2 regions of the Nocardia sp. CA-119907 genome follow, and region 1 is predicted to be linked to the other one. Evidence: predicted binding sites of a transcription regulator. Region 1 holds the regulator's gene; the other holds the start of a gene.
The links. Region 1 encodes HspR, which represses chaperone genes until heat shock. Its sites were predicted from a motif close to ANNTGAGTNNNNNNNACTCANNT; they were not measured.
Positions count from the first base shown of each region.

Region 1 (11,661 bases):
TCGGTGTGTGGGTCGCTGAACGATGCTATGGCGTTGCATGTGCGGGAATGGGTGTGCCGGTGCGGGGTGACCCACGACCGCGACATCAATGCCGCGAGAAATATTTTGGCCGCCGGGCTGGCGGTTGCTGCCTGTGGAGGCGGTGTAAGACCAACCCGACAGTCGTCGGCGCGGCAGTCGCCCGTGAACCAGGAAACCCGACCTGTGAAGGTCGGAAGCCCCCGCCTTTAGGTGTGGGGAGGAAGTCAACTCAGACTCCTGTCGGTACCAGTTCCAAAGGATCATCGATTTCGTGGTGCTCGAGCCGCGCATCCTTGGGCAGCCCGAGAAAGCCGAGACACATGAGGGCCAGGAGGCCGATCCCGTACCACAGCGTGTAGCGGAAAGTGTTGGCGAAATTGATCGCATTGGCCCGTTCGCCCGCATCGGTGAGTACCTGTGCCACGGCGTAACTGCCCGGATCGGAGCTCTGACAGCTGGCCGGGACTGCCGTCGGATCGACCTGGGCGGATCGATCACGCACGCACGCAAGGAAATTCGCGACGATCTGATCCTGCGCCGGTTCCGGCACGCCGATCGTGGTCAGCTCACTGCGCACCTGCGGTGCGACCACCTCGACGCCGCGCGCCGAATCATGGTCCAGCTGACCGAAGAACACCACGCCGACCAGTGCGACACCGAGTGCGGTGCCGAGCTGCTGCCCGGTATTGACGGTATTGAGCAGTCCGGACGCCGCCCCCGCCTCGCGCGCTGGCACCTGACCGAGCAGTAGGTCGATGGTCGGTGCGACCACCATCCCGAATCCGGCGCCGGTGATGATCAGCGGAATCACCATCTGCCACGAGGCGATCGACGGACCGTAGTGTGCGGCCATCCACCCGTAGAGCCCGAATCCGGCGGCATTGACCACACCACCGGCGACCAGCACTGTGCGGCCGAAGCGCGGCGCGAGCACACTCACCGAGACCCCGGCCCCGATGCCGGCGCCGACCGCGAAGAAGACGGCGGTAAGTCCGGCCCGCATTGCCGACCAGCCGAGACCCGCCTGCATGAACAGCGTCCACACCAGGAAGAACCCGCCGAGACCGATCCAGAACAGCAACCAGCTCGCGAGGCCGACCGTGAACGGCCGGGACCGGAACAGCTCCAGGTCGATCAGCGGGGATCCAACGGTCCGCGCGCGCCGCCGCTCGAAGGCGACGAATACACCGAAGACCGCCGCCGCGGCCGCCATCATCACGAAAGTCCATGTGGGCCAGCCCAATCGGCGACCTTCGGTGAGCGGATAGGCCAGCAGCAGGACCGCGGAGATCGCCAGCGCCATGCCGACCAGATCGAGGCGCAGCGCGGCCGTGGAACGCGAATCCCGCATGACGATGCTCGCCGCGATCAATGCCGCGATCCCGACGGGCACATTGACCAGGAAGATCGGCCGCCAGGCCAGATCGAACAGATCCCATTGCACCAGCAGTCCGCCCAGTGACAGACCGACCGCGGAGGCCGAACCGCCGACGCCGCTGTAGATGGCGATCGCCTTGGCGCGCTCGTCCTTCGGAAAGGTGGCCCGGATGATCGCGAGGATCTGCGGCACCATCAGCGCGGCCATCGCGCCCTGGATGAATCGGGAGGTGATCAGCATGGTCGGATCCGTGCTGAAGCCGCACGCGGCCGAGGCCACCGTGAAACCGGTCATGCCGATCAGGAAGATGCGTTTGCGGCCGTAGATGTCACCGAGTCGGCCGCCGGTGATCAGCGCCGCGGCGAAGGCCAGGACATAGGCCGCGATGATCCATTCGACCTGCGAGTACTGCGCGTCCAGATCGGTCTGAATGCTCGGCACCGCGACATTGACGATGGTGACGTCGAGCAGGTCCATGAATCCCGCGGCCAGCACGACCGCGAAGGCGATCCAGCGGCGCGGGTCGAGATGTGGTGGGGCGGCTGCGTGCGGGGCGATGTCGGTATCCACGGGAGCTCTCTTCGGTCGGTGGGATGTGGCGACTCTTCAAACTATGCACCTGAAGTGATTATCAATCAAGTGTGCAATCATTAAAAGTGCGTTGATTGCGGTATGCTGGGTTGGTGACCGAAGACGATCCGACCTTCGTGCCGCTGTCCGAGCATCCGGCCTTCCTGTTCGGACAGCTGGGCTTTCATGTCGGCTACCGGTTCACTGATCTGCTCGCGCCGCTCGGTATCAGCCCGCGCCACTACGGCACGCTGCGGATATTGCTCGCGAACGACGGCCAATCGCAGCAACAGCTGTGCGAGGCACAGCGGATCCATCGCAATGTGATGGTCGGACTCGTCGATGAACTGGAGAAGCGTGGACTCGTCGAGCGCCGCAAACATCCGACCGACCGGCGGGCGCACGCGGTGTATCTGCTGCCCGCCGCACACGAGCTGCTCGCGCAGGCCGAGGGGATCGTCGCCGGATTGGATGCGGATGTGACGGCGTCGCTCGATCCCGAGGAGCGTGCGACGCTGGTGAAACTCCTACAGCGCACCGCGATGGGGAATGGCCTGATCCCGGATGTTCATCCCGGCCTGTCCAGACCGGATAGTTGCTGAGCTACGGCGTCAGATAAGTACACCGGGATTGAGGATTCCGGCCGGATCCAGCGCGGATTTGGCCGCCCGCAACGCATTCGCGAACGGGTCGGGCCGCTGGCGGTCGTACCACGGTCGGTGGTCCCGGCCCACCGCGTGATGGTGGGTAATGGTCCCGCCCGCGGCCGAGAGTGCCTCGGAGACGGCGGCTTTGATGTCGTCCCACTGCGCGAGCGTGCTGCCCCAGCGCCCTGCGGCATAGATGCCGAAATATGGTGCCGGTCCGTCCGGATACACATGGGTGAAGCGGCAGGTCACCACGCCGGTGGCGCCGACCGACCGGATGGCCGCGTTGGCGGCCTCGGTCACCGCTGCCTTCAGATTGTCGAATTTATCCCAGGTACAGGCGGTTTCGAAGGTTTCGGTGATCATCGATCGGGCCGCGAGGGCATCGCGCTGGTAGGGCATCCGCAGGAATGACGATCGCCAGGTATCGGCCGCGCCCGAACCCGGTTGGCGCGCGGTCGATTCGGTGTAGCGCGCGGGTTCGGGCAGGGTGCCGCCGTGCTCGGCGACCAACTCCAGCGCGCGTTCCATCCAGATGCGCGTCGGGTGATCGGCGGATTCGAATCCGAGTACCAGTACGCCGCCGCTGGTGGCGGCACCGGCATTGAGGAACGCCTCGGCCGGATCGAGCAGTCGGCAATTGCTCGGGTGCAGACCTGACTGTGCGATGGCCCTGGTGGCGGCCACCGCCTTCGCGTAATCGTCGAAGTGCGCGGAAGCCGTTGCGCGCCAACGCGGACGGTTCTGCAGGCGCATCCACGCCTCGGTGATGATGCCGAGTATCCCCTCGGATCCGAGGAACATCCGGTCCGGCGACGGCCCCGCCCCGGATCCGGGCAGCCGCCTCGATTCGCTGATGCCCGTCGGTGTCACCACCCGCATCGACTCGACCAGGTCATCGATATGGGTGTACAGCGTCGCGAAATGCCCACCGGCCCTGGTGGCCAGCCAGCCGCCGAGGGTCGAGAATTCGAACGACTGCGGAAAGTGCCGCAGCGTCAGATCCGCGCCGCGCAGCTGATCCTCCAATGCCGGACCGAAGACTCCGGCTTGTATTCGCGCGGCCCGGCTGGTCCGATCGATCTCCGATACGCGATCCAGCGCACCGAGGTCCAGGCTGATCGCCCCCTCGAATTCGCCTGCCGTCCAGCTGGAATCGCGGTGTGCCCCGGCCGAATCGGTCGACGACCGATAGGACAATCGCGGCTCTACCCCGCCGACCACCGACGTCCCGCCGCCGAACGGGATCACCGCGACATTCGCCCCGGCCGCCCAGTCGAGAACGTCGACGATATCGTCTTCGCCGCGCGGGCGAACGACCAGATCCGGCGCATCGCGCACGGCGCCGAGCAGATTGCGCACCACATCGCGAAATGCCTGACCGTGCGCGTGCGCCGCCCGATCGGCCGGGTCCGTCGACACCAGTGCGGCGAGCGAATCCGGTGCGGTCACCCGCGGTTCGGGCAGTCCGAGTGATTCGACCGATGGCGGCTCGTGTGGAGTCAGATCCGCCCCGGGCAGCACCGCCGCGACCCGCGCTGTCAGCGCGTCCAACTCCGCACCGACGACCGCGTCCTCGACATTGCCCCAACCCCACCACGACCGTGTCTTCATCGCCACGACCACTCCTCCCGACGGTCCGATCGGCCGCACCGCCGCCCGCCATCCTCGTGGAGCACCGACCGCCGGGCAAGCACACGCGATCTTGATCAGGGTTGGTCACAACTGGTGCACGTTCCTGTTCCGCGCCGATCCGGCTGGTGAGAATGGCGGATAGTGCCCCGCCGCGTGGTCCGGGAATAGATCGCGCAGGGCCTCGGTTGAGCTGTTCGACAATGTTGAGTGGGTCCGGCTCAAGTTTGAGTTGACTCCCGGCGGTGATCGGGTGCAGGATTGAGCCGACCACGCTCAGCGTTGCTGGGACCGTGCTCCGTGAGGTGCTCGGTGCGAGGTCTCGCGGCAGCCGATGACGGATGTCGCAGGGCGGGCAGATCGCCCGAAACCCGCGATTACCCAGCACCGACACAAGTAGTTACGTCAACTAGGAGGAACAACCATGGCTCGTGCGGTCGGAATCGACCTCGGGACCACGAACTCGGTCGTCGCCGTTCTCGAAGGCGGCGAGCCGGTCGTCGTCGCGAACTCTGAAGGATCGCGCACTACCCCCTCGATCGTCGCGTTCGCCAAGAACGGAGAGGTTCTGGTCGGCCAGCCCGCCAAGAACCAGGCGGTCACCAACGTCGACCGCACCATCCGCTCGGTCAAGCGGCACATCGGCACCGACTGGTCGGTGGACATCGACGACAAGAAGTACACCGCACAGGAGATCAGCGCACGCGTGCTGATGAAGCTCAAGCGCGACGCCGAGGCCTACCTGGGCGAAGAGATCACCGACGCGGTCATCACCGTGCCCGCGTACTTCGAGGACTCGCAGCGTCAGGCCACCAAGGAGGCCGGTCAGATCGCCGGTCTGAACGTGCTGCGCATCGTCAACGAGCCCACTGCGGCCGCGCTCGCGTACGGCCTGGACAAGGGCGATAAGGAACAGACCATCCTGGTCTTCGACCTCGGTGGCGGCACCTTCGACGTCTCGCTGCTGGAAATCGGCGAGGGCGTCGTCGAGGTCCGCGCCACCTCCGGCGACAACCACCTCGGTGGTGACGACTGGGACGAGCGCGTCGTGACCTGGCTGGTCGACAAGTTCAAGGCCAGCGCGGGCATCGACCTGACCAAGGACAAGATGGCCATGCAGCGCCTGCGTGAGGCGGCTGAGAAGGCCAAGATCGAGCTGAGCTCCTCGCAGAGCACCTCGATCAATCTGCCCTACATCACCGTCGACGCGGACAAGAACCCGCTGTTCCTCGACGAGCAGCTGACCCGCGCCGAATTCCAGAAGATCACCTCGGACCTGCTCGACCGCACCCGCGCGCCGTTCCAGTCCGTGATCAAGGACGCGGGCATCAACGTGGCCGATATCGATCACGTCGTGCTCGTCGGTGGTTCGACCCGTATGCCCGCGGTCAGCGATCTGGTCCGCGAGCTGACCGGCGGCAAGGAGCCCAACAAGGGCGTGAACCCGGACGAGGTCGTCGCCGTCGGCGCCGCCCTGCAGGCCGGTGTGCTCAAGGGCGAGGTCAAGGACGTCCTGCTGCTCGATGTCACCCCGCTGTCGCTGGGCATCGAGACCAAGGGTGGCGTGATGACCAAGCTCATCGAGCGCAACACCACCATCCCGACCAAGCGTTCGGAGACCTTCACCACCGCCGACGACAACCAGCCGTCGGTGCAGATCCAGGTGTTCCAGGGTGAGCGCGAGATCGCCTCGCACAACAAGCTGCTCGGCTCCTTCGAGCTGACCGGCATCCCGCCGGCCCCGCGCGGCGTGCCGCAGATCGAGGTCACCTTCGACATCGACGCCAACGGCATCGTGCACGTGACCGCGAAGGACAAGGGCACCGGCAAGGAGAACACGATCAAGATCCAGGACGGCTCCGGCCTGTCCAAGGAGGAGATCGACCGGATGGTCAAGGACGCCGAGGCGCACGCCGCCGAGGACAAGGCCCGCCGCGAGGAGGCCGAGACCCGCAACCAGGCCGAGTCGCTGGTGCACCAGACCGAGAAGTTCATCAAGGAGAACGAGGACAAGGTCCCCGCGGACGTCAAGACCAAGGTCGAGGCGGCCATCGCCGAGGCGAACGAGGCGCTCAAGGGCACCGATATCGCGGCCGTGAAGTCCGCGGTGGAGAAGCTCGCGACCGAGTCGCAGGCGCTGGGCCAGGCGATCTACGAGGCGTCGGCGGCCGAGTCCGCTGCCTCCGGCAACGGCGCCAGCGCCGCGGCTGGTGACGATCAGGTTGTGGACGCCGAAGTTGTGGACGAGCCGGTCGACACGGAGAAGAAGTGAGCGAGGGAAACTCCGAACAGGAGCCGATCACCTTCGTCGACAATCGCAAGGTTGATCCCGAGACAGGTGAGATTCGGGAACCGGCGGCGGCAGAGCCCGCCGCCGGGCCCGGCCCGGAAGCCGGGAACGGCACCGAACCCCTCCTCGGTAACGATGAGGGTGCCGACGTCCTGGCCGAGACCATCACCAAGGAGCTGGCCGAGCGTACTGCCGATCTGCAGCGGCTGACCGCCGAATACGCCAACTACCGGCGGCGGGTCGAGCGGGACCGGCAGGCGACCATCGATGCGGCCAAGGCCGCCGTGGTCTCCGAATTGCTCGGCGTACTCGATGATCTCGATCGTGCGCGCGCCCACGGCGACCTCGAAACCGGGCCGCTCAAGGCGGTCGCGGACAAGCTCGCCGACGCGCTGCACAAGCAGGGTCTGCAGGAATTCGGTACGGAGGGTGAGCCCTTCGACCCGACCCTGCACGAGGCCGTGCAGCACGAGGGCGACGGACACGATCCGGTGATCGGTGTAGTTATGCGCAAGGGCTATCGGTTCGGCGATCGGGTGCTTCGGCACGCGCTCGTCGGGGTAACCGATGGCGTGGCCGATCTGGTCGAAGAAGAGGCATCCGATGATGCCAATGCGAACAACCAATAAGAATCCGAGAGGAGGAGATGCCCGGTGAGTCAACGGGAGTGGATCGAAAAGGACTTCTACAAGGAGCTGGGTGTCTCCTCCAGCGCCTCGCAGGACGAGATCAAGAAGGCGTATCGCAAGCTCGCTCGTGACTTGCATCCGGATGCCAACCCCGGCGATACCAAGGCCGAGGAGCGGTTCAAAACCGTCAGCGAGGCCCATGCCGTGCTGTCGGATCCGGCCAAGCGCAAGGAATACGACGACACCCGAAAGCTGTTCGCCGGTGGCGGATACGGACGTGGTGGCTTCACTCCCGGTACGGGCGGCGGCTTCTCGCAGGACTTCAATATCGGTGACATCTTCGGCCAGGCGAATGCGGGCGACGGTGGTCTCGGAGACCTGCTGGGTGGGCTGTTCAACCGGGGCGGCACGCGCACCTCGAGCCGCCCGCGCCGCGGCGCTGATGTGGAGACCGAGACGACCCTCGGGTTCCGTGAGGCCGCACAGGGCGTCACCGTTCCGCTGCGGATGACCAGTCCGTCGGCGTGTACCACCTGTCACGGCAGCGGCGCCAAGCCGGGGACCAGTCCGCGAGTCTGTCCCGTCTGCAATGGCAACGGCGTGATCAGCCGCAACCAAGGTGCGTTCGGCTTCAGCGAGCCGTGCGACGAATGCCGTGGTACCGGCTCGATCATCGATGACCCGTGCGTCGACTGCCGCGGCAGCGGCATCCAGAATCGGACCCGCACCATCACGGTGCGGATTCCGCCCGGTGTCAGTGACGGGCAGAAGATCCGGCTGGCCGGACAGGGTGAGGCCGGGCTGCGTGGTGCGCCCTCGGGTGACCTCTATGTGACCGTACACGTCAGCCAGGACAAGGTCTTCGGCCGCAATGGCGACGACCTGACCCTGGTGCTGCCGGTCAGTTACAGTGAATTGGTGCTGGGCACAACGGTTTCCGTGCCCACGCTGGAAGGGCGCGTCGGCGTCAAGGTGCCGCCCGGCACCGCGGACGGCCGCATCCTGCGGGTGCGCGGCCGTGGCGTGCCCAAGCGCGGCCCCGCCGGCGGGGCGGGCGATCTGCTCGTCACCGTCAAGGTGGCCGTGCCACAGAAGCTGGACGACAATGCCACCGAGGCGCTCAAGCGGTTCGCGGAGGCGGAGAAGGCCAGCGGGTTCGATCCGCGTGCGGGATGGGCAGGTGCGTGATGTCCGATAATCCGAAGCAGGCATCCAGTGGGTCGTCACGGGCCGAGTTCTTCATGATCTCGGTCGCGGCCCAGCTGGCGGGTATGCACGCGCAGACGCTGCGCACGTATGACCGCTTGGGACTGGTGACGCCGCAACGGACTTCGGGTGGCGGTCGGCGTTATTCGGCACGGGACGTCGAGCTGCTGCGCGAGGTGCAGCGGCTGTCCCAGGACGAGGGCGTCAACCTGGCGGGCATCAAGCGCATCATCGAACTCACCAATCAGGTCGAGGAACTGCAGCAGCGGGTCGCCGAAATGTCGGCCGAGCTGGATCGGCTGCGCGCGGGGTATCGCCCCGATCTCGCGCCGCCGCAACGCAGTACCGCACTGGTGGTGTGGAAGCCGCGCAATCGGCGCTGAAAAGCGCTACGGCGATAGCAAAGGCCCCGGGATTCGGTGCACAACCGAGCCCGGGGCCTTTGTCGTTTTCGCCGATGGGTAAATGCGTTATGCGGTAACGCGGCACCCATTGCCGCAGTGAATAACTGCTGGCAGTACTCGGGCAAACTCCCGACTCCGGATTTCGGTATCCGGCAGGTTGTTCGCGGGCTGCGCGGCGTCGACCCACGGTCGGTAGGGTTGCCGATGATGTGCCGAGCTGCGAAGTTTGCTGTGGGCGGTGTTTCAGCAAACTATGCGCCGGATCGCCCACGCGATTCCGTTGGTCACCAGCCCGGCTGGTGCGCCGCGTTTGCCCGAGCCGGTAAGCGATTGCGGCGCGCCGATTGCCGAGGGATCGCTCTCGGAGCCGCAATGGGATGAATCTTGCACAACGGATCTTGCGAAACCGCTGGATATGTGACGGATTTCGCCGCCCTGTTCGTTCTTTCGGTTTGTTTTCAAGGGTTTTCGTGGTGCTGACCGCCGTTTCAGCGAAATTACACGCATGATGTTTACTCGACTGATTCCGTAGCTGGCAAACCTCGCCTACACTCGTTCGCATTGGCTGCTGTCGAGTGTCCCGCAGCACCTCACTTGTCGGCCACGGATTGTGTTCGAGCGCAAAAAGGGGTTGTGACACAAATGGATTCGCGGACGGTCGCTTTGATCAGAACAACGTTCAAGGCGGTTGCTGCGGAGGAGGGCGGCCCGGCCAAGCTGGCCAGTTCGTTCTACGCGACCCTTTTCACCAACTACCCCGCCGCCAGGGACTTTTTTCCGGCAGCCATGGATTCGCAGCGTGACCGATTGGTCAAGGCCATCTCCTACGCGCTGGATCGGCTCGAGGAGCCGGACAAACTATTGCCATTCCTCGCCCAACTCGGACGCGATCACCGCAAATACGGTGTACAAGCCGCGCACTACACCGCCGTGGCCACCTCGTTGAAGTCCGCGATGCGGATCTTCGCGGGCACCGAGATGTGGACCGACGAGGTCGACCGGGCCTGGGACGAGGGCCTAAAGATCATCGGCGACACCATGATCGGCGCGGCCGAACAGGAATCGACGCCATCGGTCTGGACCGGAACCGTCGTCGAGCACCGTGAGGTGCTGCGCAATCTCGCCGTCGTCCGGCTGCAATTGGATCAGCCGATGCAGTATGCCGCTGGCCAGTACATCAGCGTGCAGATCCCGGCCCGGCCGCGCATGTGGCGCTATATGTCACCGGCGGTGCCCGCGAATGCGAACGGGGAGATCGAATTCCATATCCGCGGGGTGCTGGGCGGCTGGGTCAGTCCGGCCATCGTCGGCCACACCGCCGTCGGTGACCAGTGGTTACTCGGTTCACCCCTGGGCGGACTCGGCATCCCGCGCAATGTGAAACGCAAAATGCTGATGATCGGCTGCGGTACCGGCATCGCACCCCTGCGCGCCCAGCTCATGGCGATGGCACAGCGGCGCATCAATCCGCGGGTGCACCTGTTCGTCGGTGGACACCATCCCTGTGATCTCTATGATCTGGAGATCCTGAGCCAACTGGCCACCGCCAACAAGTGGCTCACCGTCATCCCGGTCACCGAGAGCGATGAAAACCCGTGGTGGTACCTGGATTCCGGCGAGCGCGAACGCATCTGGCCTGGTCTGGAGGCCCGGGTGACCGGCCAGATCGGCAAGGTCGTCGCCAGTTACGGTTCCTGGGCCGACCGGGATGTACAGATCGTCGGCTCGCCCTCGATGGTGCAGACCACCAAGTTCCGCTTGATGGCCGCCGGTACCCAAACCAAGAACATCCGCCACGACCCGCTGTTCTGAATTCTTGGCCGCGCCTGCGGCGCGCCGCGAACGTCGCTCGTAAGACTCGCTCCGTGGTGGTCGGGTCTACTTCTTACAGTCCCTCGAATTGTATTGCGGCAGCTGGAGTTCCGGTTTCGACAAGACGATCCAGGGTTACTCGGACCATATTCGGTGAGCCACAGACCAGCACCTGATGGTTTTCGAACGCGCCGTGGGAGGCGACCACATCCGCGAGTGTGCCGAAGAGCATGTCATCGAGCGGGAATCCGATATCCACTCGCGAATGCTCGTACCATTCGTCGACCCGCCCCGGGTCCTCCGGGCTCTCGACGACGGGAATCACGGTGAGCCAGGGCAATTCGTTCGCCAGCAGGAACAGCATGTCGTCGGCGTAGAGATCGCGCGGGGAGCGGCCGCCGGTGAACAGATAGGTGGGCGGCGGATCCTCGTGTCGGGCGAGTTCGAGGATCTGTGCGCGCATCGGGGCCAGACCGGTGCCGCCCGCGATCATCACCACCTCGTCGCCGTACGGGTCGACATGGAAAGTGCCCAGGGGGGCCCCGATTTGCCATTCGTCGCCGGGTTTGGTGTCGGTGACGATGCTGCCGCTGCACCAGCCGCCGGGCACCGTGCGCACATGGAATTCCAACTTGCCGTCCAGCGACGGCGGCAGCGCGGGGGAGAATCTGCGGCGCATGCCGGGGTGCTGCGGCACCCGGACCTCAACGGATTGCCCCGCGAGGAACGGGACGTACTCGCCGATCAAGCGGATCACCGCGAGATCGTGGCGCAGCCGATGGTGACCGACCACCGTCGCCTTCCACTCGGGCGCGGAACCATTGCCGAGCGGGCTCGGATCTATTGTCATTGCTTCTCTCACACGGGATCTGAGCTGATTGCCCACTCTGGGGTGCCGACCGCCATGAGGGCGCGGCGGGTATCGGCGATCATGCGGGCCGACCCGGCGATCTGGATCTGGCGGTCGGCCCAGGAACCGAAGCTGGCCACCACCGCGCCCAGATTTCCGATCAGGCGGCGGTGCATGCCGTACGGCTCTTCCTGCGGCGGATGCGGATACCACCACGGGTTG
Region 1 is NZ_CP192091.1:9,273,579-9,285,239, reverse strand. It holds gene ACQP2D_RS41685 (RNA-guided endonuclease InsQ/TnpB family protein) at 1-231, shown strand, start outside; gene ACQP2D_RS41680 (MFS transporter) at 251-1,969, opposite strand; gene ACQP2D_RS41675 (MarR family winged helix-turn-helix transcriptional regulator) at 2,083-2,571, shown strand; gene ACQP2D_RS41670 (FAD-binding oxidoreductase) at 2,581-4,230, opposite strand; gene dnaK (molecular chaperone DnaK) at 4,673-6,520, shown strand; gene grpE (nucleotide exchange factor GrpE) at 6,517-7,167, shown strand; gene dnaJ (molecular chaperone DnaJ) at 7,192-8,355, shown strand; gene ACQP2D_RS41650 (heat shock protein transcriptional repressor HspR) at 8,355-8,756, shown strand; gene ACQP2D_RS41645 (globin domain-containing protein) at 9,420-10,589, shown strand; gene ACQP2D_RS41640 (FAD-binding oxidoreductase) at 10,663-11,439, opposite strand; gene ACQP2D_RS41635 (FAD-binding oxidoreductase) at 11,448-11,661, opposite strand, start outside.

Region 2 (11,661 bases), 320 kb from region 1:
GTGGTCGATGCCGCACTCGGACTGTTGATTCGCTGGCTGTCCTCGCGGATCGGGGAGGGACTGATCCTGGATCTGCGGACGGCCGTCTTCGATCATGTGCAGAAGATGCCGGTCGCGTTCTTCACCCGGACCCGCACCGGCGCGCTGGTCAGCCGGCTGAACAGCGATGTGATCGGGGCGCAGCGCGCGTTCAGCGACACCCTCTCCGGTGTGGTCACGAATCTGGTGACCCTCGCGCTCACACTCGCCGTCATGGTCCGCATCTCCTGGCAGATCACCCTGCTCGCACTGGTGCTGCTGCCGGTATTCGTGGTTCCGGCGCGGCGGATGGGCAATCGGCTCGCCGGCATGCAGCGCGAGGCGGCCGGCCTGAATGCGGCCATGAGCACCCAGATGACCGAGCGGTTCTCCGCACCGGGCGCGACCCTGGTGAAGCTGTTCGGGCGGCCACAGCAGGAGTCCGAGGAATTCGCGCTGCGGGCGCGTCGGGTGCGCGATATCGGAGTGCGCACGGCGATGCTGCAGACCGTCTTCGTCACCTCGCTGACCCTGGTTTCGGCGCTGGCGCTGGCCCTGGTCTACGGACTCGGCGGCTGGTACGCGCTGCGCGGACAGCTGGATGCCGGTGCGGTGGTATCGCTTTCGCTGCTGCTGACCCGCCTCTACACTCCGCTGACCGCACTGGCCAGCGCCCGGATGGAGATCATGTCCGCGCTGGTGAGCTTCGAGCGGGTCTTCGAGGTGCTCGATCTGCGGCCGCTCATCGAGGACGCGCCCGATGCCGTAGCGGTGCCCGCGGGTCCGGTCGCGGTCGAGCTGGACGATGTCAGCTTCGGATACCCCTCGGCCGACAAGGTGTCGCTGGCCTCGCTGGAGGATGTCGCGACGCTGGACACCCGCGGCGGGGTCGAGGTGCTGCACAATGTGTCGCTGCGGGCCGAACCCGGTCAGCTCGTCGCGCTGGTCGGCTCCTCGGGCGCCGGGAAATCCACGATCGCCCAACTCGTCTCCCGGCTCTATGACGTGGACGGCGGTGCGGTGCGGCTGAACGGGACCGATGTGCGCGCGCTGAGCACGACCTCGATCCGCGATACCGTCGGCCTGGTCACCCAGGACGGCCACCTGTTCCACGACACGATTCGCGCCAACCTGCTGCTGGCCCGCCCGGAGGCGACCGAGACACAACTGTGGGATGCGTTGCAGCGGGCCCGGTTGCGTGATCTGGTCGAATCACTGCAGGACGGTCTGGACACCGTCGTCGGCGAGCGCGGTTACCGACTCTCCGGCGGTGAACGCCAGCGGTTGACCATCGCCCGGCTGCTGCTGAAGCAACCCCGCGTGGTGATTCTCGACGAGGCGACCGCATCGCTGGATTCGACCTCGGAAGCCGCTGTCCAAGAGGCGCTTTCGGAGGCGCTGGACGGCCGCACCGCACTGGTGATCGCCCATCGCCTGTCCACCATCCGCGCCGCCGACCAGATCCTGGTGCTGGAGGACGGCCGAATCGTGGAGCGCGGCACGCACACTCAGCTGCTGGCCGCCGACGGCCGCTATGCGGAGTTGTACCGCACGCAGTTCGCGGAGGAACCGGTCACCGTCGCGGCCTGATTCGCGCGCACCGCGCAGCCCGGCTCGGGTCCTGGTCCCAGTTCTCGGCGGCGGCCCCGAGCGCAGATGCGGGAAGTCCTGGGCGGCCTGTTCGGCGGCGGGGCGCAGGCCGTCCGAACACTCGAGCCCGGCTCGATCACATCGTGCCGGGCTTCCGGTTGCGATCAGAATTCGCCAGCGACACCGAAGACGGTGCGGCCGGAATGGGCGCCGTGCTGGATGGCGCGCAGCACCTTTTCGGCGTCGGTGATCGGGGCGAAGTTCTCGATGGCCGAAAGGTGCTGGGGCCGTAGCTCATTGGCCAGTCGCGACCACAGGGCGCGGCGCTTCTCGATCGGGACATAGGCGGAGTCGATGCCCAGCAGCGATACGCCGCGCAGGATGAACGGCATGACGGTGGTGGGCAGATCCGAGCCCCCGGTGAGGCCGCTGACCGCGACCGAGCCGCCATAGCCGATGGCACTGAGGATGTAGGCGAGGGATTTGCCGCCGACGCTGTCCACCGCACCCGCCCAGGTGGCCTTTGTCAGCGGGCGGAGTTTGGCGTCGGGATCCTCCGGCAATCGGCCGATCACCTCGTTGGCGCCGAGTTCGGCGAGCAGATCGCCCGCATCGGTCTTACCGGTGGAGGCGATTACCTCGAAGCCGAGACCGGACAGGATATCGATGGCCACGCTGCCCACGCCGCCCGTCGCGCCGGTAACCAGCACCGCGCCGGTCTCCGGGGTGAGTCCGTGATCGAGCAGGCCCTGCACACTCAGTGCGGCGGTGAATCCGGCGGTGCCGAGCGCGGCAGCGTCGCGGGTGTCCAGACCGTCCAGCTTGACCACCCAGTCGGCGGGCACCCTGGCGTATTCGGCGAAACCGCCGTTGTGCGAAACGCCGATATCGTAGCCGTGCGCCACCACCAGGTCGCCCGGGGCGAAATCGTCGACCTCGGAGGAGAAGACCTCACCGGTGATATCGATGCCGGGAATGATCGGATAGTTGCGGACCACGCCACCGCCCGCGGTGATCGCCAGTCCGTCCTTATAGTTCGCGCTCGAGTAATGCACCTTGATCGTGACTTCGCCCGGCCCGAGGAAGTCCTCGTCGACCTGCTGCCGAGTGAGCACGATCCCGCTGTCCGATTCGTGTGCCACCATCGCCAAGAACTCCATGCCGACGAGCATACGAGCGTGGGCGCCTCCCGGGACAGATCCCGCGACCACATCGACCCGTCCGCCGTGTCGATACGAAGGCTTATGCCTCATTCGGGAACCAGTTCGAGTCGGACGCCAAGGAGGCGGATCGGGCGATCGAGTTCGAAGCGATCGATGATGCGCAGGGCGGTTTCGACGATCATCGCGATATCGGTGGTCGGCTCGGACAGCTTTTCCTGCTTGCTGCGGGTGTAGAAGGTATTGGTGCGGACGGTCACCGCGACGCGCAGGGGGATGCGACCGGCGGCGGCCATCTCCTCGGCCACCTCGGTGGCCAGGCGCGCGACCTGGGCCCGGATCTCCGCCGGATCCGTCAGATCGTGTGGGAAGGTCTCGGATTTACTGCGCCCCACCGGAACTCGCGGTTCGGTCGTCACGTCGGTATCGCCCTTGCCGTGACCGAGAACCCACAGATACGGCCCGGTATTCGGGCCGAATTCGGCGGCGAGGCGATGTCGGTCGGCGGCCATCAGATCGGCGACGGTTTCGATGCCGAGTTCGGCCATCCGGGCCGCGATCCGACTTCCGATGCCCCACAGCGCATTCGTCGGACGATGCGCCATGACCTCGACCCAGTTCGCGGCGGTGAGCCGGAACATGCCCGCCGCCGCGCCGTCGGTATCGGCGGGTGCGGCCGAGGATTTGCCCGCGGATTTGGCGAAACCGGTCGCCAGCTTGGCCGTGAGTTTGTTGTCGCCGATGCCGATGGCGCAGGTCAGATCCAACTCGGCAATGGCGCTTCGGATTTCGCGCGCCAACTGCTCGGGATCGTCGGTATCGGCGGCGAGGAAGGCCTCGTCCCAACCCCATACCTCGACGCGGCCGGGGAAGGTCCGCAGCAGCGCCATGACCTCATCGGAGGCCTCCTCGTAGGTGGCCATATCCAGCGGCAGGAAAATCCCGTCGGGACATTTGCGCTTGGCCGAGCGCAGCGCCATCCCCGCGCGCACCCCGAATGCCCTGGCCGGATAGGACGCGCAGGTCACCACCTTGCGTGGCTCATCGGGATCGCCATTGCCGCCCACGATGACCGGCTGGCCGCGCAGCTCGGGATGGCGACGGAACTCCACCGCCGCCTGGAACTGGTCGAGATCAACGTGCAACAGCCACCTGGGCATATGTCCGTCTTACCGCATCGCCATGACAGGTAGCGGAAATTCGCCGCGAACATCGGTTGATGGAGCGGGAACGAGTCCGGCGAACCGACGTACGCTTTCCCGAGGACGAACAGGGGAGCATGCATGACCGACGCACCGGACAACCTGCCCGCGCTCAGGGTCGACGATATCGATCGCGAAGTGGCGGCCCGGCAGCTGCAGCTCGCCGTCGACGAGGGCCAGCTCGACCTGATCGAGCTGGATAAGCGGCTGGTCGCGGTGTACTCGGCGCAGACAACGGCCGAACTCGTCGCCGTCACGGCCGATCTGCCGGTGGTCGCGGCGGCCCGCGAACCGATCGACTTGCGCACCGGAAGTGGCGCGCGGGTCAAGGACGGCGAGTGGATCGTCCCGGCCGAGATCACGGCCGAATGCAGTTCCGGCGGTATCACATTCGACTTCACCCGGGCGCTGTGCCCGCATCGCGAGGTCGCGGTGCACGTATCGGTTGGGTCCGGCACCGTCCAGCTGATCGTGCCGCGCGGCTGGCGGGTCGATCTCGATCGGGTACAGGCCAAGAGCGGCGCCATCAAGAACAAGGTGACCGAGGGCGGTCTGCCCGGGTCGCCGCTGCTGCGGGTCGATGGCGAGATCGGCTCCGGGACGGTGGTCGCGAAGTATCCGCGCCCGCCGCGGCGATCCTTCCTGGCCTGGCTGCTGCGTCGGCCCCGTCCGACTGCCTGACCGTTCCACGGTGACCGGCCGGGCATTGCGCCGTCCGCAAAACAGAACTAAATTCTGGTTGTGAAGATTCGAGATCGGTTGCTGCTGGCAGCCGAGCGTCAGTTCGCGGAACAGGGGCCGCTGGAGACCACACTGACCCAGATCCGCGATGCGGCGGGCGCCAGCGTCGGCGCGCTCTACCACCACTTCCCGGACAAGGCGGACCTGTATCGCGAGGTATGGGCGCATGCGCTCGCCGACTATCAGGAGCACTTCTGGGGTGTCGTCGGCGAAAGTACCGACGCGCGAGCCGGAGTCACCGCCGGAGTCGTCGAACATCTGCGTTGGGTCACCGAAAATCAGTACCGCGCAACGGTTCTCAATTCCGCTCGGCCGCCCGGCGTGCGCGAGAGCGAGAGCAACCGGGAATTCCTGCGCAATGTCATGCGCTGGTGGCGCACCCACGCCGGCTACGGCGCGGTGCGCGATCTCGATTTCGATCTCCTCTATGCCCTGTGGCTGGGCCCGGCGCAGGAGTACTCCCGGCATTGGCTCGGCGGCGAAATCCGCACGGCCCCCATTGATGTCGCGGGTGAACTCGCCGACGCCGCCTGGCAGACGCTGGGCATCACGAACAACTGAACCACTCGCCAACGGAGACCTCATGCCCACGATCACCCTCGACCTGGACTTGGCGCGGCAGGTACTCGCCGCACAGCCGTTCGCACAGCTGGTCGGCACCGAGATCGCCGCATTCGGCGACGGCGCCGCGACCCTGATCATTCCCATCCGGCCCGAGTTGGGCCAGCAATTCGGCTTCGTGCACGGCGGTGTGGTGTCGTATGCGGCCGATAACGCACTCACCTTCGCGGCCGGTACGGTACTCGGCGCCAATGTCCTCACCGGTGGTTTCACCATCACCTACCTGCGTCCGGCGGCGGGCACCCGGCTGCGCGCCGAGGCCACCGTCACCGGATCGACGCGCCGCCAAGCCGTCGTCTCCTGCGAAATCTATGCCGAGAGCGCGGATGCGGAGCCGGTCCTGTGCGCGGTCGCCCAGGGCACCGCGCGTTCCGTCGAGCGCGAACTGGCGGCGAACGGCAACTGACGCCGCGGGTCATCTCGCGGCACGGTCGACTTCGGGTGGTGCACAACCTCCGATGCACCACCCACCTCGAAATCAAGCAGTGGCCTTGGTGTCGAGCGCCGATGCGGTATCCGATGACCAGCCCGTGAGCGACCGTATGGTTTCGCACAGCGACCTCGGGTACAGACCCTCATCCGAGCGCGCGGCCACATGTCCGTCGGGACGCACCAGCAACGCACCGCCTTCGGGCAGACCGGTGCAGGCACTCCATTCGGCGGCCAACCCGTGCACGGCGATGTCGATTCCGGTCTCCCGCTGGGTGTGCGCCGCGGCATCACGCCAGGCTCTAGCGGTGCCCGCGATAAGGAGCGCGTAGCCGGGCCCGCAGAGATCCAGGGTCGAGGTGGTCTGCTCGGCATCGATCCACACGTGCGGCAACCGCGTGCCAACCTGACCCGTCAGCCGATCGACATGCGGCTCGACCCATTCGACGCCTCGAACGGCCCGGTGCGATACCGCATCCGATGAGTAGCGAAAGCGCGACATCACCGCCCCGAACTCCAACATGCGCGCCATCCGGTCCGCATTGTCCGGGGTTTCGATGCCGTAGCGGGTGCGGAAGTCGGCGCCCAGATTGGCCTGTTCGGCGCCGATGATCGCACGCGGCCACCGTTCGACCTGATAGGAGTCGAGCAGTGCGGGCGCGGCCGCGCCGGAGCGGACCATCGCCAGCTTCCACACCAGATTGTGTGCGTCGGCGACACCGGTATTGCCACCGTAGCCACCCCACGGTGCGTGCCGGTGCGCCGCGTCGCCGGTGAGGAACACCCGGCCGCGCCGGTACTCATCGGCCACGAAACTGCCGGTGTCCCAAGCACTTCGCGCCAGCAGCTCGACCGCGATATCGGGCACGCCGATCGCGGCGCGGATCAGCTCGATACATCGCCGGTCCGAATAGTCCGCGGCGCTCTCGCGCGTCGGATCGTATTCGAGGTGGAACGACCATTCGTCGGTGTTGTTCTTGGACAGGACGAGTCCGCGCACCGTGTCATTGCTGATCTCACACTGGCTGAACGTGCGACCGCCCAGTACACCCGTGAGATCGGTCCGCGCGAAGACATTGATGTAGTGGTGCGTCGGTGGCACTTCCCAGCCCTCGATACCCAATGCCCGACGAATCGGGCTGGCCGCGCCGTCGGCGGCGATGAGATAGTCGGCCCGGAGCACCGAAGTAGTGCCCGCCGTGTCGCGCAAGGTTGCCGTCACGCCGGCATCGTCGGGCTCGAATTCGACCAGCTCCACCCCGAATCGGAGATCACCGCCGCGCTCGCGGGCCTGCTCGGCGAGCACCGGCTCGAGCAGCACCTGCGGCAGAAAGCAAAACCGCGATGGACTGGGATCGGCAGCCGTCATTGCCCGCGCCAAATGACTGATATCCAGCGGCTGGGCCGCGATGAGGCTGGTGCCCGTGCTGGCACCGCCGAAGCTGCCCGCCCGCAGTGCGGTCGCGGCGGCCCGCTCGACCCGATCCGCCACCCCGACCTGGCGGAACAGCTCAGTAGTCCTGGTGTGCAGACCGCGCGCCTTGGGCAGCACCGACGCCTTGGCCCGGCGTTCGACCAGAACATAAGGGACACTGTGGTACTCGAGGAACAGCGCGGCCGACAGCCCGACGAGTCCGCCGCCGACAACGAGTACGGGAGTCTGCTCTGTAGTAGTCATGTCCCGATCGTGTGCGCGCGGGCTTGCATCGCCCTTGCGTCGCGATCACGGTGACCATGCACGCGAAAAAACGGGCCGTGCACACGTGCACGGCCCGTTCGGCCGAATATCAGGCGCTCGCCGCGAAGACGGGAGTGTCCAGGGCCGGTTCGGCAACTGGTTCGATGGCGTAGGCCAGGATGTCGGCCACATCGGCGACGGGTCGGACATCCAGGGCGGCCAGCACTTCCGCGGGCACCTCGTCCAGATCCGGCTCATTGCGGGCCGGGATGAACACCGTCTTCAGACCCGCGCGCTGAGCGGCCATCAGCTTCTGCTTCACACCGCCGATCGGCAGCACCCGGCCGTTCAGCGTGACCTCACCGGTCATGCCGACATCCGCGCGCACCTGCCGACCCAGCGCCAGCGACACCAGGGCGGTGACCATGGTGACGCCCGCCGAAGGACCGTCCTTCGGCACCGCACCCGCCGGGAAGTGGATGTGGATATTGCGATCCAGCACCGACGGTTCGATGCCGATCTCCGCCAGGTGCGAGCGCACGTAGGTGAGGGCGATCTGCGCCGACTCCTTCATGACGTCGCCCAGCTGACCGGTCAGGGTGAGCGCGCGCTCGCCCTCGGCGCCATTGGCCTCGATGTAGAGCACATCGCCGCCCAGACCGGTGACCGCCAAACCTGTTGCCACACCGGGGACGGCGGTGCGTTCCACCGAATCCGGGGTGAAGCGCGGACGGCCCAGGTAATCCTTCAGATTGCCCAGATCGATGGTCAACGACTCCGATTCCGCCGACGAGTCGTAGCCCAGCTCGGTGTCGTAACCCAGCGACACCACGGTGTCGTCGGCGGCCGAACCGCTCCCGCTCCCGTCCTCGGACAGCCGAGTCGCGGCCTTGCGCAACGCCTTCGCGATCAACCGCTCCATCTGCCGCACACCGGCTTCCCGGGTGTAGTTGGCCGCGACCTCACGCAGTGCCTCGTCGGTGATCGACACCTCCTGCGCGGTCAGCGCATTGCGCTCCAGCTGCCGGGGCACCAGGAAGTCGCGGGCGATGGCCACCTTGTCGTCCTCGGTGTAACCGTCGACGGTGATCAGTTCCATCCGGTCCAGCAGCGGGCCGGGGATGGTCTCCATGACATTCGCGGTCGCGATGAACAGCACATCGGACAGATCGAGATCCAGATCCAGGTAGTGGTCGCGGAAGGTGTGGTTCTGCGCCGGATCCAGCACCTCGAGCAGCGCCGCGGCCGGATCGCCGCGGAAGTCCGAGCCGACCTTATCGATCTCGTCCAGCAGGACAACGGGATTCATCGAACCCGCCTCCTTCATGGCGCGCACGATCCGGCCGGGCAGCGCGCCGACATAGGTGCGCCGGTGACCGCGGATCTCCGCCTCGTCGCGCACGCCGCCGAGCGCGACGCGAACGAACTTGCGGCCCATGGCCCGTGCCACGGACTCACCCAGCGAGGTCTTGCCGACACCGGGCGGACCGACCAGCGCCAGCACCGCGCCGGAGCCGCGGCCGCCGACGACCTCGAGTCCGCGCGCGGCACGCCGGGAGCGCACGGCCAGGTACTCGACCATGCGATCCTTGACCTCGTCCAGCCCGTGGTGATCGGCGTCCAGTACCGCGCGAGCGGCCGAAACATCGGTGCTGTCGGTGGTTTTCACCGTCCACGGCAGTTCGAGCACGGTGTCGAGCCAGGTGCGGATCCAACCGGATTCCGGGCTCTGATCGCTGGCCCGCTCCAGCCGGCCGACCTCGCGCAGCGCCTCGGCGCGCACGTCATCGGGCAGATCGGCCTGTTCGACCCGGGTGCGGTAGTCGTCGGCGCCGTCGGGCTCGTCCTCGCCGAGTTCCTTGCGGATGGCATTGAGCTGCTGGCGCAGCAGGAATTCGCGCTGACTCTTCTCCATGCCCTCGCGGACATCTTCGCTGATCTTCTCGGTGACCTCGGCCTCGGCGATATGCGCCTTGGTCCACTCGATCAGCTTGGTCAAACGCTGTGCGGTGTCCGGAGTTTCGAGCAGCTCACGCTTCTCGTCCGCGGTCAGGTACGGCGCGTAGCCCGCGGTATCGGCGATCGCCGACGGATCGGTCAGCTGATTGACCGCGTCGATGATCTGCCAGGCCTCGCGGCGCTGCAGCACCGAAACGACCAGCTTCTTGTATTCGGCGGCAAGCTCTTTGGTGCGCCCGTCCGCGGCGGGCGTCTCGACCGGTTCGGCCTCGACCCACAGCGCGGCGCCCGGCCCGGTGACCCCATGGCCGATCTTGGCGCGCCGTTCGGCCTTCAGCACCGCGGCGGGTGCGCCACCGCGCATCCGGCCGACCTGTTCGATGGTGGCGACGACGCCGTAGGAGGCGTAGCCCTCGGTCAATCGGGGTGCGAGCAGCACCGCGTCGGTATTCGCGGCGCGCGCGGCGTCGATGGCGGCCTGCGCCGATTCGTCCAGTTCGATGGGCACGACCATGCCCGGCAGCACGATCGGATCGGTCAGGAACAGCACCGGCAGGTTCTGTGGTGTAGTCACGTGTTCGACCCTTCCAAAAGTTGAGCGATGCCCAGTCAACCCCAGGGCGATCGCGTTTGTTCCGGCTCTCTCCGCTCGTTCGCTCTCGGCGAATAACCCCCACATCAGCCGCCTTCCATACCTGGAACCCATCGAGTGAGGCGGGTCACCTGGGCGCATCCGGTGGCACGGCGCATCGCACGCGTGAACACTTCCGCCTGCTTATCTGATGGTTTCATCATCTCTGCTTGACAGCGAAGGTCGTCGTGGCTGATGATTTCATCAGAAAACTGTGGATGTCCCCGAACCGACTGGAGGATTCACGCGATGAACACCGACTACGACGTGGTGGTCGTGGGTCTCGGGCCGACCGGACTGACCCTGGCCAACCTGCTGGGGCGGCGCGGGGTGCGCGTGCTGGTGCTCGAGCGTGAGCCGGAGTACTACGGCATGGCGCGCGCGGTGTACACCGACGACGAAGGCATGCGGATCTTCCAAACCGCCGGTGCCGCGGACGAACTCGCCGCGGATATGAATATCGACTCCACCGTGCAGTGGGTGCGCGGCGACGGTCGGCTGCTCGCGCAGTTCAACCAGTCCGACCGGCCGCTGGGCTGGCCGGTGGCCAACTTCCTGTACCAGCCGTACCTGGAGAACACCCTCGAACAAGCGCTGCAACGCTATCCGCACGTCACCGTCCGCCGCGGCCGCGAGGTCGTCGATTTCGACCAGGACGACAACAGTGTGAGCGTCGAACACGCCGAATGCCGCGGCACCGGCTATGGCAGCCGCGCACCGGAGACCGATCCGCGCACCGCGGAGCGGGTGCGGGCGAAGTTCCTGGTCGGCTGCGACGGCGGGCGCAGTGTGGTGCGCACGAAGCTCGGCATCGATATGACCGGCACCAGCTTTCCGGAACGCTGGCTGGTGGTGGATCTGAAGGCCCGCGACGGCGTGGACGCCTTCCGGCACCTGCCGTATTTCAACTTCGTCTGTGATCCCGCACTGCCGATCGTGTCCTGTCCGCAGCCGGACGGACACCATCGCTTCGAATTCATGCTGAGCGAGTCCCAGACCAAAGCGGAGATGGAGGACTCCGACACCGTCCGCCGCCGTATCGCCCGCTTCGTCGATCCGGATGAGGTCGAGGTGCTGCGCAAGCTCGTCTACACCTTCAATGCCGTCGTCGCCGACCGGTGGCGCGACGGCCGGATCCTGATCGCCGGCGACGCCGCGCATATGACCCCGCAGTTCATCGGGCAGGGCATGAACTCCGGCGTGCGCGATGCGGACAACCTGTCGTGGAAGCTGACCGCGATCATCAAAGACGGTGCGAGCCAGGCGATTCTGGACAGCTACGAATCCGAGCGCCGCCCGCACGCCAAGGCGATGATCGATCTTTCGGTGCTGAACAAGACCCTGGTCTCGATCGATAACAGACTCCTCGCCGCGGCCCGCGATATCGCGCTCATCACCGCGATGCGCCTACCCGGTCTGAGCGGCTGGTTGCGTGGCGCGAAGATGAAGCCCGCGCCGCGCTTCCGCCGCGGCGCCTATCTCGGCCTGCCGCGGCACGGTCTGCGCAGGGCGGCGGGCACGCTGGCCCCGCAACCGGATGTGCGGACCTACGACGGCCATCGGCAGCGCCTCGACGATGTCCTCGGCATCGGCTTCGCCCTGATCGGCTACGGCGTCGACCCGCGCACCGTA
Region 2 is NZ_CP192091.1:9,590,832-9,602,492, forward strand. It holds gene ACQP2D_RS43100 (ABC transporter ATP-binding protein) at 1-1,608, shown strand, start outside; gene ACQP2D_RS43105 (oxidoreductase) at 1,773-2,768, opposite strand; gene ACQP2D_RS43110 (DNA polymerase IV) at 2,858-3,928, opposite strand; gene ACQP2D_RS43115 (DUF1707 domain-containing protein) at 4,052-4,651, shown strand; gene ACQP2D_RS43120 (TetR/AcrR family transcriptional regulator) at 4,712-5,272, shown strand; gene ACQP2D_RS43125 (PaaI family thioesterase) at 5,295-5,738, shown strand; gene ACQP2D_RS43130 (FAD-dependent monooxygenase) at 5,811-7,439, opposite strand; gene lon (endopeptidase La) at 7,549-9,972, opposite strand; gene ACQP2D_RS43140 (bifunctional 3-(3-hydroxy-phenyl)propionate/3-hydroxycinnamic acid hydroxylase) at 10,279-11,661, shown strand, end outside.
Region 2: lon (endopeptidase La) is a predicted target of HspR. The motif match lies at 9,991-10,013, and genes of this name have one in related genera.